DNA from 2 places in the Amycolatopsis sp. NPDC043887 genome. Region 2 is predicted to be linked to the other one. Evidence: riboswitches for the same ligand, from Rfam matches in the RefSeq annotation. Region 2 holds a riboswitch; the other holds the start of a gene.

Region 1 (8,334 bases), on a different contig from region 2:
ATCGTGCAGGAGCCGAGCGGGATCATGCTCCGGTCGAGCGCGACGTCCTTGTCGGACAACGACCTCAGGTACCGGAGCAGTGCCGTCTCCGAGCGGTGTGCGTGGAAGACCGAATGCGTCAGGTAGTCGCTGGTGCGGCGCAGATCCGGCGGGAAACCGTCCGCGGTGTCCGCGTCGAGCGAGTCCACATCGGACACCGCGACCCCGAACGCCTTCCACACCAGGGAAAGGTGCTCACGGGACGTCGTCTCGTCGCAGGCGACGGCGACGTGGTCCGCGTCGACGAGCCGCAGGTTGACCCCGAGTTCCCGGGCGGTGCCGACGACCCCGGTCGCGCGGCCGGGGACGGCGACCATCACGGTGTCGAAGAACTCGCAGTGCACGACGTCGACACCGCTCTCGGCGAGTCCTGCCGCGAGCACGGTGGCCATCCGGTGCGCGCGGTTCGCGATGGCGCGCAGGCCTTCGGGACCGTGGTACACCGCGTACATCGACGCGATCACCGCCAGCAGCACCTGGGCGGTGCAGATGTTGCTCGTCGCCTTCTCGCGGCGGATGTGCTGCTCACGGGTCTGGAGCGCGAGCCGGTACGCCGGAGCGCCGTCGGCGTCCTTCGACACCCCGACCAGACGGCCGGGCAGCTGCCGTTCGAGACCCTGCCGAACCGCGAGGTACGCGGCGTGCGGCCCGCCGAAGCCCATCGGGACCCCGAACCGCTGCGTGGATCCGATCGCGACATCGGCGCCGAGCTCACCGGGCGACCGCAACAGGGTCAGCGCCAGCGGATCCGCGGCCATCACCACCGCCGCGCCCAGTGCCTTGGCCTCGGTGATCGTGTGGTCCCATTCGCGGACGACTCCCGACGCGCCCGGATACGACAGCAGCACCCCGAAGAAGTCGCCGCCCAGGCCCAGTCCGGTGATGCCCTGGGACAGATCCGCGGTCACCAGCTCGATGCCGAGCGGTTCGGCTCGGGTGCGCAGGACCTCGATCGTCTGCGGAAGGGTGTCCTCGTCGACCACGAACCGGTTCGACTTCGCCTTGCCCGCCCGGCGGACCAGCGTCATCGCTTCCGCCGCGGCGGTCGCCTCGTCCAGCATGGAGGCGTTGGCTATCGGCAGGCCGGTCAGATCGGCGACCATGGTCTGGAAGTTCAGCAGCGCTTCGAGGCGGCCCTGCGAGATCTCCGGCTGATACGGCGTGTAAGCGGTGTACCAGGCCGGGCTCTCCAGCACGTTCCGGCGGATCACCGGCGGGGTCACGGTGCCGTGGTAGCCGAGGCCGATCATCTGGACCATCGGCCGGTCGCGCGCGGCCAGCGCGCGGAGTTCGGCGAGCGCGCCGGTCTCGGTGGCGGGCGGCGGCAGATCCGGCGGTGTCGCGGACTCCCGCAGCGACGCGGGGACGGCCCGCTCGGCGAGCTCGTCCAGGGAAGCGACGCCGACGACGTCGAGGATGCGCGCGAGCTCCTCGGCGCCGGGACCGATGTGCCGGTCCGCGAAGGGGGTCCCGGATTCGAGAGCGGCCAGTGATACGGGCTCCATCGGGGACCTCCCAAGACGCGGGGGTGGGGCCGGGACGATTGTCCTGGCCCTCCCCACTCTGTCCGTACCCCCGAGGGGGCGCCTGAGAGTTTCGCCCGAGTGTTGAGCCGGGCTTGCACCGTCGGCGGGGCCGCCAGGCTGTGACCTGGCGAACCACTTTCCAGAGGCGTCTCTTCCGCGCGGTCCAGGGTGCCTGAGAGGTTCCGGGGAGGACTTGCTCCTTCGGCGCCGAGCTCAACGGTTATCGGCTCGGTCTCTCCCGCGCGGATTCGTCGACCGCGGAAGTGAGCCTACCCTGCCGCCCGCACGGCTTCATGATCAGCCGGTGCGACGTGCGTTACGGCGCTGTGTGAGCTCGTCCGGCGTGACCGTTTCGATCACGCCGCCGTCGGCCCGCTCGGCCGGGAACTCGTGGATGGTGCCGCTGATCTCCTGCATCGCGCCGCTGACCGCGATCCCGAAGACACCTTGCCCACCCTGGAGTAAATCGACGATCTCTTCGGGCGAGGTGCACTCGTAGACGGTGGTGCCGTCGGAGAACAGGGTGACCTTGGCGAGGTCACGGACGCCGCGCAGACGCAGGTGGTCGACGGCGACGCGGATGTTCTGCAGGGAGACACCGGTGTCCAGCAGCCGCTTGACGACCTTCAGGACGAGGATGTCCTTGAACGAGTAGAGCCGCTGCGAACCGGAGCCGTGCGCCGTGCGGATGCTCGGCGCGACCAGCTTCGTGCGGGCCCAGTAGTCGAGCTGCCGGTAGGTGATCCCGGCGATCTGACAGGCGGCGGGGCCTCGGTAGCCGACGAGTTCGTCCGGGAGGGAAGAGTCGGGGAACAGCTCGCCCTGCTCGCCGTCAGCGACCGGAACGAGCGGCTCTTGAGGGCTACCAGCCTCGACCACGCCATGCCTCCCCTCGCCCGACCTGGCGGCCGGCGAACAAAGCCGCGCGGACCCACGTGAGTCCGCACCGGAGTTCCTCGTCAAGACGAATGCCCCAGACATCCGAATCACACCTTGGCGATTCACCTTCATTGACGGTAAGCGCGTCCGGCAAAGCGGTCAACGCGACGCGCGGGCCACCTCAAGCTCTTCTTGAGGCTTGTCGAGCACAGTCCCCCATTCGGCCGCATGGTTGCCACTTTTACTCAGCCGTGTTATTTTTTACTCATGCAAGTAACTCCCTCCACTCAGAGCGCCATGCAAGAGGTCCAGGCGGAGCTGGGGCTGTCGGTCGCCGAGGCGGCCAGGCGGGCCCAGATCATCGGAGCCACGATCGCGACGATCTCCGACCTCGGCTACCACAAGACGTCGTTCGCGAAGATCAAGGAGCGGGCCGGGCTGTCCAGCACCCGGATCATCTCGTACCACTTCACCAACAAGGCAGGCCTGATGCAGGCCGTGGTCACCACCGCGACCGGGATGAAGGACAAGTTCCTCGAGGAGCGGATCCAGGGCACGACCGACCGGGCCGGGCTGCTGCGCGGCTACATCGAGTCGGAGATCGCGTTCCTGGGCTCGTACCCGGAACTGGTGCGGGTCATGGTCGAGATGGGCTCGAGCGGCTCGGACGCCGAGGGCTGGTTCATGTCGGCACCGCTGGTCGAGGAGTTCCGGACCGGCAGGCTCGAACGTCAGCTCCGGCAGGGGCAGCAGGAAGGCGCTTTCGGCGAGTTCGCGCCGGACGTGATGGCGCTGTCGATCGCGCAGGCCATCGACGGTGTCGCGGCGAAGTTCGCGGCGGATCCGAAACTGGACCTGGAGCGGTACGGGCGGGAACTGGCGGACCTGTTCGTCAAGGCGACCGCCGCCTGACTGGGTCGCGTGAGTCGCGAGTGCGAGGCGAAGGGCACCTTTCGGTCCGCCTGAGGTCGGCTCGCCCCGATCGGAGAAGTCCGTGAAGGCCTCCTTGCCTACCCTGAAGGTAGTGAAGGAGGCCCTCACGGTCGCCGTGACCGGACGTTGGCCCCAGGTGCACCAACAGTCACAGCAACCGCGCGTGAAGGACCCCTTTCTTCGGCTCAGCCGAGGAAAGGGGTCCTTCACGTACTTGAGGCGCGGCCGGCCGCCGCGCCACGCATTCAGAGGACTAAACGCACGCACGAAGAAGGGCGGCGCCACCGGCACCGCCCCTTCGCGCGGAATCCCAGGATGTGATCAGGTGTCGGCGCCGCGGAAGTCCTCCGGCGAGACCGAGTCGAGGAACTCGCGGAACTTCTCGACCTCGTCCTCCTGCTCGTCGGGGATGATGAGACCCGCTTCCTCCAGCACCGCGTCCACGGCGTGGATGGGCACTCCCACCCGCAGCGCCAGCGCCACCGAATCGCTCGGCCGCGCCGAAACCCGGATGTCCCCGTCGAAGACCAGTTCCGCGAAGAACGTGCCTTCCTTCAGATCGGTGATGACGACCTGTTCCAGCTCACGGCCCAACGCTCCGATGACCTCCTTCAGCAGGTCATGGGTGAGCGGACGGGCCGGGCGGACTCCCTGCTGCTCCAAGGCGATGGCGGTGGCCTCGACCGAGCCGATCCAGATCGGCAGGTAACGCTCGCCTTCGGTTTCCCGCAGCAACAAGATCGGCTGATTCGCGGGTAGCTCCACCCGCACGCCGACGACGCGCATCTCGCTCATCGGGCTTCGCCTCCCTCTCGTGCGCACGGGCTGCAACGCTTGTCTCGACGACCAAGCGACGGTAGTCCCGACGCTACCCGTCTTCCGAGCGCTGTGCTCGCTGTCTCCGACATTCTCGGTTCGCCCGTGGCAAACCCGACTCTCACGGTACGGCATAGGGTGCCGAACATTCAGGCATTGACAAGTGACCGCACAACCGCTCCCGGCCCCCGAAGCCGTTCAACCGCCCGTGACAGCCCGTATTCCGGCCTTCACCAAGAGCGTGTGCAACGCCACGGTCAAGGCGGCCAGCTCCCGGACGACCTCGTCACCCCTCGCCTGGGCGTCCTCGTCACGATGCCGATACACCGGGGTCACGATCTGCTCCAGCAGGCCGACCTCGCGGTCGGCCGCGGCCCGGAAGGCACGCAGATGTCTCGGCTCTATACCGAATTCGGTCATCGCCTTCACGGTCTTCGCCACGAGCACCGCGTCCGGGTCGAAGAACCCCGCCGCCCCGGGGCGGACGAGACCGTATTGCCGCAGCTCAGCCAGGGTGGCGGCGTCGATGCCGGCCTGGCGGAGCAGATCTTCCTCGGTCAGCCTGATCTCGCGGTCGGTCTCGAAGTCCCCCGGGGACGGCAGTCCGCCGTTCTCCCCGGGGGCGTCGAGTGACACGAGTTTCCGCGGCGGCCGCGGCATCGCCGCCGAGGGCGCGGCGCCCTGATCCGCCGCGTCCAACTGTTCCTTGATGACCTTCAGCGGGAGGTAGTGATCCCGCTGGGCGGAAAGGACGAACCGCAACCGCTCCACGTCCGCCGGAGCGAACTGCCGGTACCCCGACGGGGTCCGGCCCGGCTGGACCAGACCCTCCGCCTCGAGGAACCGGATCTTGGAGATGGTGACATCGGGAAAGTCGCCGCGCAGCTGTGCCAGCACGGCTCCGATGCTCAACCCATCGCGCTGCGACGCGTCCCGATCAGGCCGCCCGGCCGCCGTCACCGTGCCCCCTGGCCCCCGTGACCCGGGCCGGTCAGGAAGACCAGGCGGAACTTGCCGATCTGCACCTCGTCGCCACCGGCGAGGACGGCCTGGTCGACCGGCTCGCGGTTGACGTAGGTGCCGTTGAGGCTGCCGACGTCGATGACGACGAACTCGCCACCCTCACGGCGGAACTCGGCGTGCCGCCGGGAGACCGTCACGTCGTCGAGGAAGATGTCGCTGTCCGGGTGCCGTCCCGCGCTGGTGGTGTCGCGGTCCAGCAGGAAGCGCGAGCCCGCGTTCGGACCCCGCTTGACGACCAGCAGCGCGGAACCCGCGGGCAGCGCGTCCACACCCTGGACGGGGGCCTCGGCAGCCGGAGGAGCCTCAGTGCCTTCGACGTCGGCCAGGAAGTCGGCCCGGAAGACAGAAGTCCGCTCCGGAGACTGCTCCGGGGGAACGCCGGGCCCGTCGTTCGTGCTCACCTGAGCTCTCCTAACGCATGTGTGTTGCCACTACTCAAGAACGTGTGGAGGTCAAACGTACCGTGCCTGATCGAATCTCCGGCCCGCGGCTCCCCCTACTCTTCCCGAAGGGCCGCGGCCTGCGGCTATTCCTTGATCAGGGCCTGGTACGCCTCGGCCTCCAGCAGGGATTCCACCGAGCTCGCGTCGTCGAGCCGGAGCTCGATCAGCCAGCCCTCGCCGTAGGGGTCGCTGTTGATCAGCTCGGGCGACTCGGTCACCGCGTCGTTGACCGCGACCACCTCGCCGTCGAGCGGGGCGAACAGCTCCGAAACGCTCTTGGTCGACTCGACCTCGCCGAACGCGTCGCCCGAACCGACCTGCTTGCCGACCTCGGGCAGTTCGACGAACACCACGTCACCGAGCTGGTCCTGGGCGTACTCCGTGATGCCCACGCGCACGAGCCCTCCGTCGCGCACGGAGACCCACTCGTGTTCCTCGGTGTACCGCAGTTCTTCTGGAGTGGACAACGCCGCTCCCCTTTCTGACGCCCTCGCTCGAAACCGACGCGCGCAGTTTCGCATCCCGCCGGGTCACGCGCCCGGCGCCTCCCGCAACTCGACGGGTCCGGCCGGTCGTAGCGCCCGTGCGGTCTGGACGACGTACAGCACGCCCGAATAGACGTACAGGACCGCACCCCACGCCGTGAAGGCGTAGCCGATCGGCCTGGCGATCGCGGCGATGTCGGAACCGCCCTGGGTGAGCAGCAGGAACGGGAAGGCGTACATCAGCACGAAAGTGGCGCCCTTGCCGATGTAGGTGACCTCCGGCGGGGCGAAGCCGCGGTGCCGGAGCAGCAACACGCAGACGCCCAGTACCGCCTCGCGGACGACCAGCGGAACCACCAGCCACCACGGGATGATGTCGCGGATCAGGAAGGCGATGAGGGTCGCGAGGATGTAGAGCCGGTCGGCGGCGGGGTCGAGCAGCTGGCCGAGCCGCGACATCTGGTTGAGCCAGCGGGCGAGTTTGCCGTCGAGCCAGTCGGTGAGCGCGCTGAACACGAGCAGCGCGAGCGCCCAGCCGTCCTCCTTCGGGCCGAGGAGCAGCCACAGGAAGACCGGCACCCCGGCGAGCCGGAGGATCGAAAGCATGTTGGGAACGTTCAGGGCCTGCCGCAGCAGGGAAGGCTCTTCGCTGGTCACGCTCGGTTCGGGGGGCGTACTCACCCGCTCAGCCTATCCAGCGGCGGCAGGTCCTCCCCCGTCAGCTGGCCCGGGTGTGGGTCCAGCCGCGGCGTTGCAGGTCCGCGCTGGTCAGCGCCACGGGCCTGCCTCGGTGGTCGGTGCCCATCCAGCGGTTGTGGCCGGCGGAGGTCTCGAGGACGTACGGGCGGCCACTACACCAGACGACGGTGCACGGCGCCGTCGGTGGCAGCTCCGCGCTCGCCGGCGCGGCGGCCTGGGGTGACGCGGGGTCGGTCTGTTCGTCGGTCTTCATCACTCTCACGGTTTCGTGACGGGGACTGGGACACGCCGGAGCGCTACCTTTGTTTTCGGCAGGACGGGTCCGCGCGTTAACGGATCCGGCATGGATTCGTCCGATCGGTTCGCGACGACAGCAGGATGTTGTCGCGCTGTGAACGGCATGTTAATCGTCCACAATGGACAGTCAGTGGGCGGTCCTCGCGTACCGCGGCGGCGGGGTCGCGATAGCCTCCCGCGAATCGAACGTGGCTCAATGCCACGGCATCGGGCCCGGCCGGGTCAGAATGGGCCGGCCACGACCGGCCGACGAAAGGATCGCCTTGCGCGTCTCGACCACCACGGGAACGTGGCGGCGCCTGTTCGCGGCCTGCGCCGTCACCGGAACGCTCGCCGCCTGTTCGGGCGAAGATCCGCCACCGCCTGTCACCTCGATGTCGGTCTCGCCGCCCTCACTCCCCACAGTGGTGTCCAGCGTGCCGGTGCCGCCGATCCCGTCGCGGACCCCGCCGAGTCCCTCCGCCGCCCCGCCTCCCACTTCCCAGCCGAAACCCGCTGAACCGGTTCAGGGTTCGTGCGGCACGGTCACCGCGGCCAGCGGGCTGACCCTCCAGGTGCTCAACGGCCCCGGGGTCTCGTGCGCGGACGCGACCGGGATAGTCGGTTCGTTCCACCAGAGGATCGCCGGACGGCAGTCCGCGGGCTCGGACGAACCGGTCAGCGAGACCGTGGACGGCTGGCTGTGCGTCTCCGGCGCTCCCGCCGCGCAAGGCGGCACCAGTTGCAGCAAGGGCGAACAGAACGTGTTCGCCGCCGTCGTCCCCGTCGAATGAACCATCCTCGAGAAGAAGGGCCCATGAAGAGCCTCGCCGTGCTCCCCGCCGCGTTCGCCGTCGTCCTGCTGAGCGGTTGCGGCGCCGATCCCGCTCCCGCGGCCGCGCCGCCGCCCTCCCCCGCCCCCACGGCCGACCAGGTCCTGGCCGGTACGCCGTGTGGCGAGGTCACCGGGTTCCAGGGCGCGAAGAACAAGGTCGTCGTGCGCGGGAAGGCCGAGTGCGCCGAAGCGACGCAGGTGCTCACGGACTACTTCGCCAAGCTGACGCCCGCCGAGGCGGCGTCACCGCAAGGGCCCGGCCCCGTGGTGGTCGGGGCTTGGACGTGCGGGAGCGGGCCGAACGATCCGGTGACGAGTTGTTCGACCGAAGACGAGCGCCAGATCGAAGCGACCCGCTCCTGAGCCTCAGTCGCCCCAGT
Region 2 (8,334 bases):
GTCTGCTGCGTGAATGCCTGTGTCATTCCTTCTCACCTCTCTTGATCCGTACAACGTCCCGGATGCGCGGATCTCCTCCCGGTGCGGCGGGATTCACAGCATCTTCTCAGCCGGGCATCGCAGACAATCCGCCCAGGGATCAACTACGGTGAGCAATGGGTAACCAAACAGACCATTGATCGAGTTGACCATGGTGGGCCGACCCGGTAGGAAGAAGCCGCAAAGGTACCGCTTCGAACCTTTAGGTGAGGCTGATGGCGAACAGGCGCGGCATGCTCACGCTGGATCGGCTCCGGGAACTGGTCGAGGACGGCACCGTCGACACGGTGCTGGTGGCGATCACCGATATGCAGGGCAGGCTGCAGGGCAAACGCTGCGCCGCCGAGTACTTCCTCAACGAGGTCGTCGAGCACGCCACCGAAGCGTGCAACTACCTGCTCGCGGTCGACGTGGACATGAACACCGTCGACGGCTACGCGATGTCGTCCTGGGAGACCGGCTACGGCGACTTCGTCATGCGCCCGGACTTCGGCACGCTGCGCCTGCTTCCGTGGCAGGAGGGCACCGCGCTCGTCCTCGCCGACCTCGAACGGGTGGAGGGGGGCGCCGTGGCCCCTTCGCCGCGCCAGATCCTGCGCGGTCAGCTCGACCGGCTCGCCGCACGAGGTCTCGCCGCGTACGTCGGGACCGAACTGGAGTTCATCGTCTTCGACGACACCTACGAATCGGCCTGGGACAAGCGGTACCAGGACCTGCGGCCGGCCAATCAGTACAACGTCGACTATTCGATGCTCGGCACCGCGCGGATCGAGCCGCTGCTGCGTCGTATCCGCAACGACATGGGCGGAGCGGGCCTGTACGTCGAGTCCGCCAAGGGCGAGTGCAACCCCGGCCAGCACGAGATCGCGTTCCGTTACGCCGACGCGCTGACCACCTGCGACAACCACAGCGTCTACAAGACCGGCTCCAAGGAGATCGCCGCGCAGGAGGGGAAGAGTCTCACGTTCATGGCGAAGTACAACGAACGCGAGGGCAACTCGTGCCACATCCACATCAGCCTGCGCTCCGCCGAGGGCGAGCCCGTCCTGGCGGGTGACGGTCCCGGCGGGTTCTCGCCGCTGATGGAGCACTTCCTCGCCGGCCAGCTCGCCGGGCTGCGTGAGCTGACCTGCTTCTTCGCCCCGAACATCAACTCCTACAAGCGGTTCGTCCCCGGCAGTTTCGCGCCGACGGCCGTCGCGTGGGGCACCGACAACCGCACGTGCGCGCTCCGCGTCGTCGGGCACGGCGACTCGCTGCGCACCGAGAACCGAGTCCCGGGCGGCGACGTCAACCCGTACCTCGCGGTGGCCGCGTTGATCGCGGCAGGTTTGCACGGCATCGAGAACGGACTGGAGCTGGAGCCGGAGTTCCACGGCAACGCCTACGGTTCCGGCAAGCCGACCGTGCCGACGACCCTGCGGGAAGCCGCGGCGCTGTTGGACGAGAGCGAGCTTGCCAGGACCGCGTTCGGGGACGAGGTCGTCGACCACTACCTGAACGCGGCGAAGGTCGAACTGACCGCGTACGACGCCGCCGTCACCGACTGGGAGCGGATCCGTGGCTTCGAACGTCTCTGAGCCCCTGATCGGGCTCACTTCCTATCTGGAGCCCGCGAAGTTCCTCGTCTGGGAGACCGAAGCCGCCCTGCTGCACCGGGTCTACGTCGACGGGATCGTCGCGGCGGGCGGCGTCCCGGTCCTGCTGCCGCCGGTGAGCGGGGCACACGATCGGCTGATCTCCGCCGTGGACGGACTCGTGCTGGCCGGCGGCGCCGACGTCGACCCTGCGCGCTACGGCCAGGAGCAGCACGCGACGACGTACACGAGGCCGAACCGGGACGCCTTCGAGTTCGGCCTGCTGCGGTCCGCTTTGGACGCGGGAAAACCGGTGCTGGGTGTGTGCCGCGGGCTGCAGGTGCTCAGCGTCGCGCTGGGCGGCACGCTCGCGCAGCATCTACCGGACACTTTGGACAGTGCGGATCACCAGCCCGCGCCGGGGACCTTCGGCACCACTACGGTGAGCCTCGCCGAGGGCAGCCGCGTCGCCTCGATCCTCGGCGCCGAGACCAGGGTGCCGTGTTACCACCATCAGGCGATCGACAAGCTCGGCGACGGGCTGGTCCCGGTCGGCTGGGCCGCCGACGGGACCATCGAGGCGGCCGAGCTGCCCGGCGGCGGGTTCGTCCTCGGCGTCCAATGGCATCCCGAACAGAACCCCGACGACATCAGGCTTTTCGAGGCGCTGGTGAAAGCTGCGAAGGAGCACGCATGACCACGTTCGAGGTGATCAACCCAGCCACCGAAGAGGTGGTGAGGTCGGTCGAGCTGACCTCGGCGGAGGAGACCGGCGCGGCGATCGCCCGCGCGCACGCGGCGTTCCCCACCTGGCGCGCCGTGGCCCCCGGCGACCGGGCGCGGCTGCTGCGCCGGTTCGCCGACGCCGTCGACGCCGACATCGAGAACCTCGCCGCGCTGGAGGTCGCCAACGCGGGCCACACGATCGGCAACGCGCGCTGGGAAGCGGGCAACGTCCGCGATGTGCTGACGTACTACTCGGCTTCGCCCGAACGGTTGAGCGGCAAGCAGATCCCGGTACCCGGCGGGGTGAACATGACGTTCCACGAGCCGCTCGGCGTCGTCGGGGTCATCGTGCCGTGGAACTTCCCGATGCCCATCGCGGGCTGGGGGTTCGCGCCCGCGCTCGCCGCCGGGAACACCGTCGTGCTGAAGCCCGCCGAGCTCACCCCGCTGACCGCGATCCGCCTCGGCGAACTCGCCCGTGAGTCGGGGATCCCCGAAGACGTCTTCCAGGTGCTTCCCGGCAAGGGATCGGTGGTGGGGCAGCGGTTCGTGGACCACCCGGCGGTGCGGAAGGTGGTGTTCACCGGCTCGACCGAGGTCGGCAAGCAGATCATGGCGGGCTGTGCCGCGCGGGTGAAGCGGGTGACGCTGGAACTGGGCGGCAAGAACGCGAACATCGTCTTCGCCGACGCAGACCTGGAGAAGGCCGCGGCCACCGCGCCGTACGGCGTCTTCGACAACGCCGGGCAGGACTGTTGCGCGCGGTCGCTGATCCTGGTGCAGTCGAGCGTGTACGAGAAGTTCATGGAGCTGCTGGAACCCGCGGTGAACGGCGTCGTCGTGGGGGATCCGCGGCTGGAAGTGACCGAGATGGGCCCGCTGATCTCGGCGGGACACCACGCGAAGGTGTCGTCCTATGTGGACGACGCGGCGCCGGTCGCCTTCCGGGGCAACGCGCCCGTCGGACCCGGATACTGGTTCGCGCCGACCGTCGTCACCCCGCCGGACCTGCGGCATCCGCTGGCGTCGGACGAGATCTTCGGCCCGGTCGTCGCCGTGGTCCCGTTCGCCGACGAGACGGACGCGGTGACCATGGCCAACCACACCGAGTACGGGCTGTCCGGCTCGATCTGGACCCGCGACGTCGGCCGGGCCTTCCGCGTCGCGCGCGGCGTCGAAGCCGGGAACCTGTCGGTCAACTCGCATTCGTCCGTCCGGTACTGGACGCCGTTCGGCGGGTTCAAGCAGTCCGGGCTGGGCCGCGAACTGGGCCCCGACGCCGTCGATGCCTTCACCGAGACCAAGAACGTCTTCATCAACACAGAGTGAGCCGGTCTCTTTTCGTATCAAGACCATCAGCACGGAGGAATAGGCATGGTTCAGCGTTTCGAAGGCCGCGTCGCGGTCATCACCGGCGGGAGCAGCGGCATCGGCCTCGCCACGGCGCGGCGGCTGGCGAGCGAGGGCGCGAAGGTCGTCATCGGCGACATCTCCGCCGGGACGGGCAAAGCCGCGGCCGACGAGGTCGGCGGCCTGTTCGTGCAGGCCGACGTCACCGACGCCGAGCAGGTCGAGGCCCTGTTCCAGACCACTGTGGACACTTTCGGCTCGGTCGACGTCGCGTTCAACAACGCGGGCATCTCCCCGCCCGAGGACGACTCGATCCTCACCACGGGCATCGACGCGTGGGAGAAGGTGCAGAAGGTCAACCTGACCTCGGTCTACCTGTGCTGCAAGGCCGTGCTGCCGCATATGCGGCGGCAGGGCAAGGGCTCGATCGTCAACACGGCGTCGTTCGTCGCGGTCATGGGCGCGGCGACGTCGCAGATCTCCTACACCGCGTCCAAGGGCGGGGTGCTGGCGATGAGCCGGGAACTGGGCGTGCAGTTCGCGCGGGAGAACATCCGGGTGAACGCGCTGTGCCCGGGACCGGTGAACACGCCGCTGCTGAAGGAACTGTTCGCGAAAGACCCCGAGCGGGCCGCGCGGCGGCTGGTGCACGTGCCGGTCGGGCGGTTCGCGGAGCCGGAGGAGATCGCGGCGGCCGTCGCGTTCCTGGCGAGCGACGACGCCTCGTTCATCACGGCTTCGCAGTTCCTGGTGGACGGCGGCATCTCCGGCGCCTACGTCACGCCCCTCTGACCGCCACGCATTTAGTCCTCTAAATGCGCGCCGTTGGGTCGCGATGTCCGTGAAGGCCTCCTTCCCTACCTTGAGAGTAGGGAAGGAGGCCTTCACGGACTTGGGCCCGGCGCGAACCGTGGCTGTACTTCCGGCCGCCGTCACTCGTCCCGGTGGCCGGGATGGCGACCCGCTGACCTGCGCTGTAGTCCTGAGACGCGGGACCACCCGGTTCCGCGATCCGAGAAGCGCGGGAGGCCCCAGAATGACCCGGCAGATGAGCACCGCCATGCGTGACTGCATCGACCTGTGCAACGAGTGCCACGTCAGGTGCGAGGAGATGATGACGCGCTGCATGGAGATGGGCGGCGCGAAGCTCGGCATGATGATGGTGACCTGCGCGGACATGTCCCGCATGTGCGCCGACATGATGATGCGCTGCTCCGCCATGGTCGCCGACCTCGAGATGATGCGCATGTGCGCGAAGATGTGCGGCCTCGCCTCCCAGATGATGCGCATGTGCGCCGAGGAGTGCGCCAAGACCGGCGACGCCGAGCTCGCCGACGCCGCCGACATGATGATGCGGTGCGCCGAGCTCTGCGGCACGATCACCGCCGAGATGATGATGGAGAACGCGTAACTCGCGTGCTCAGGCACGTAACTCGCGTGCTTGGAGGCGGAACTCACGAGTTACGTCTCCAAGCACGCGAGTTCCGGCTCCAAGCACGCGAGTGCGGCTCAAGTGACGTGCTCGGCTGGAAGTAGACGCGCGCTGAACACGCCAGGTACGGTGTGCGCACAACTTCAGACAGGGCCGTCGAGCTGGAGCGGGAGAGCCCCCACGAACGTGGTGGGGCACCGAAGGAGCAAACTCCCCGGAATCTCTCAGGTACCCACTACCGCTTCACGCGAGGCCACTCTGGAAAGCAGGCGCGCAAGTGCGTCTCACCCAAGGTGAAAGCCACCCTGAACGGTGGTGAAACTCTCAGGTGCCATGACAGAGGGGGAGTTCCCAGCGCACCGGTCTATCCGGCGCCTGACCCAAGGAGCTCCCTTGACCAGTACGTCCTTCGACGACCGGCACATCGGCCCCTCGGAGTCCGAGCAGGCCAAGATGCTCGCCGAGGTCGGCTACGGCAGTCTCGATGCCCTGGTGCAGGCCGCCGTGCCGTCCGCGATCCGGGTCACCCGCGACCTCGAACTTCCCCCCGCCGCGTCCGAAGAGGACGCCATCGCCGAGCTTCGCGCACTCGCCGCGCTCAACAAGCCGATGACGCAGATGATCGGTCTCGGCTTCCACGACACGGTCACCCCGGCGGTCATCCGCCGCAACGTGCTGGAGAACCCGGCCTGGTACACGGCGTACACGCCGTATCAGCCGGAGATCTCGCAGGGCCGTCTCGAAGCCCTCCTCAACTTCCAGACCATGGTCTCGGAGCTGGCCGGTCTCGCCACCGCGAATGCCTCCCTGCTCGACGAGTCCACCGCCGTCGCCGAGGCCGTCATGCTGATGCGCCGCGCGTCGAAGGCGAAGTCGAACAAGGTCGTCCTCGACGCAGAGTGCCTGCCGCAGACGATCGCGGTCGTCCGCACCCGCGCCGAGGCCATGGGCGTCGAGGTCGAGGTCCGTGACCTGCTCACCGGCCTGCCGGAGGAGTTCTTCGGCGTCGTCGTCCAGTACCCGGGCGCTTCCGGCGTGCTGCGCGGCGCGGGCTTCTACTCCGCCATCTCCGAGACCGCGAAGGCCGCCGGCGCGCTGTACGCCGTCGCCGCCGACCTGCTCGCCCTCACGCTGATCACCGCGCCGGGTGAGTTCGGCGCCGACATCGCCGCCGGTTCGACCCAGCGCTTCGGCGTCCCGCTCGGGTACGGCGGTCCGCACGCCGGGTACATGGCCGTCCGCGCCGGGCTCGAGCGTTCGCTGCCGGGCCGCCTGGTCGGGGTCTCGGTCGACGCCGACGGCAACCCCGCGTACCGCCTCGCCCTGCAGACGCGTGAGCAGCACATCCGCCGCGAGAAGGCGACCTCCAACATCTGCACCGCGCAGGTGCTGCCCGCCGTGCTCGCCGCGATGTACGCGGTCTACCACGGTCCCGACGGCCTCAAGCGCATCGCGACCCGCGTCCACGGCCTCGCCGCGGGCCTGGCGGACGCCCTCCGAGCGGCAGGCGTCGAGGTCGTGCACGAGGGCTTCTTCGATACCGTCCTCGCCCGCATGCCCGGACAGGCCGAAGCGGTCGTCGCGGTGGCGCGGGAGAACGGGATCAACCTCGGCCCGGTCGACGCCGACCACGTCCGCATCGCGGTCGACGAGGTCACCACGCCCGCGATCATCGCCAAGGTGCTCAACGCGTTCGGCGTCGACACCCCCGCCGCCGACGCCCGTGCGCTGCCCGCCGGCCTCGGCCGCGAGAGCGAGTATCTCACCCACGAGGTCTTCCACTCGCACCGCTCCGAGACCGCGATGCTGCGCTACCTGCGCGGTCTGTCCGATCTGGACTACGCGCTCGACCGCGGCATGATCCCGCTCGGCTCCTGCACGATGAAGCTCAACGCCACCACCGAGATGGAGCCGATCAGCTGGCGCGAGTTCGCGGGGATCCACCCCTTCGCGCCCGCGGACCAGGCCGAGGGCTACCACGTGCTGGTCGAGCAGCTGTCCGGCTGGCTGGCCGAGGTCACCGGGTACGACAAGGTTTCGCTGCAGCCGAACGCGGGCAGCCAGGGCGAGCTCGCCGGTCTGCTCGCGATCCGCGCGTACCACCACGCCAACGGTCAGACCGAGCGCGAGGTCTGCCTGATCCCGTCGTCCGCGCACGGCACGAACGCCGCCTCCGCGGTGATGGCCGGGATGCGCGTCGTCGTGGTCAAGTGCACCGACGAGGGCAACGTCGACCTCGAAGACCTGCGGGCCAAGGTCGAGGCCAACCGCGACACGCTGTCCGCGATCATGGTCACGTACCCGTCCACGCACGGCGTGTACGAGAACGGCATCGACGAGCTGGCCAAGATCGTCCACGACGCGGGCGGCCAGGTCTACGTCGACGGCGCGAATCTCAACGCCCTGCTGGGTCTCGCCAAGCCGGGAGAGTTCGGCGGCGACGTCTCGCACCTGAACCTGCACAAGACCTTCTGCATCCCGCACGGAGGCGGCGGCCCCGGCGTCGGCCCGGTCGCGGTCCGCGCGCACCTCGCGCCGTACCTGCCCAACCACCCGATGCTGGAGAAGGCCGGTCCGGAAACCGGTGTCGGCCCGATCAGCGCCGCACCGTACGGCTCGGCGTCGATCCTGCCGATCTCGTGGGCGTACGTCCGCATGATGGGCGCGGGCGGGCTCACCGCCGCGACGCAGGTCGCGGTCCTCGCGGCGAACTACGTGGCCAAGCGCCTCAACCAGCACTACCCGGTGCTCTACACCGGCCAGGACGGCCTGGTCGCGCACGAGTGCATCCTCGACCTGCGCGGGCTCACCAAGGAGACCGGCGTCACCGTCGACGACGTCGCGAAGCGCCTGATCGACTACGGCTTCCACGCTCCGACCATGTCGTTCCCGGTCGCGGGCACGCTGATGGTCGAGCCGACCGAGTCCGAGGACCTCGGCGAGATCGACCGCTTCATCGCGGCGATGATCGCCATCCGCGCGGAGATCGACGCCGTCGCGCAGGGCAAGTGGGCCGCGGACAACAGCCCGCTGCGCAACGCCCCGCACACCGCCGAGACCCTCGTCGGCGACTGGGACCTGCCGTACGACCGCGAACTGGCGGTGTACCCCGCCGGGGTGAACCGCAAGTCCAAGTACTGGCCCCCGGTGCGCCGCATCGACGGTGCGCGCGGGGACCGTAACCTCGTCTGCTCCTGCCCGCCGCTCAAC

What was found. Region 2 has a riboswitch for glycine ahead of gcvP (aminomethyl-transferring glycine dehydrogenase). Riboswitches for the same ligand answer to the same signal wherever they lie in the genome.
Region 1: linked by a shared signal. The riboswitch ahead of gcvP (aminomethyl-transferring glycine dehydrogenase) and the one ahead of gcvP (aminomethyl-transferring glycine dehydrogenase) in region 2 are both predicted to bind glycine.

Annotation. Positions count from the first base shown of each region.
Region 1 is NZ_JBWKEB010000005.1:33,589-41,922, reverse strand. It holds gene gcvP (aminomethyl-transferring glycine dehydrogenase) at 1-1,544, opposite strand, end outside; glycine riboswitch at 1,715-1,816, opposite strand; gene AC069H_RS14630 (MerR family transcriptional regulator) at 1,863-2,444, opposite strand; gene AC069H_RS14625 (TetR/AcrR family transcriptional regulator) at 2,742-3,356, shown strand; gene AC069H_RS14620 (bifunctional nuclease family protein) at 3,699-4,172, opposite strand; gene ftsR (transcriptional regulator FtsR) at 4,392-5,153, opposite strand; gene garA (glycogen accumulation regulator GarA) at 5,150-5,617, opposite strand; gene gcvH (glycine cleavage system protein GcvH) at 5,743-6,126, opposite strand; gene clsA (cardiolipin synthase ClsA) at 6,190-6,825, opposite strand; gene AC069H_RS14595 (hypothetical protein) at 6,863-7,096, opposite strand; gene AC069H_RS14590 (hypothetical protein) at 7,404-7,913, shown strand; gene AC069H_RS14585 (hypothetical protein) at 7,937-8,317, shown strand.
Region 2 is NZ_JBWKEB010000002.1:237,047-245,380, reverse strand. It holds gene AC069H_RS06280 (YflT domain-containing protein) at 1-26, opposite strand, end outside; gene AC069H_RS06275 (glutamine synthetase family protein) at 255-1,619, shown strand; gene AC069H_RS06270 (gamma-glutamyl-gamma-aminobutyrate hydrolase family protein) at 1,600-2,313, shown strand; gene AC069H_RS06265 (aldehyde dehydrogenase family protein) at 2,310-3,671, shown strand; gene AC069H_RS06260 (3-oxoacyl-ACP reductase) at 3,717-4,484, shown strand; gene AC069H_RS06255 (four-helix bundle copper-binding protein) at 4,729-5,103, shown strand; glycine riboswitch at 5,282-5,375, shown strand; gene gcvP (aminomethyl-transferring glycine dehydrogenase) at 5,518-8,334, shown strand, end outside.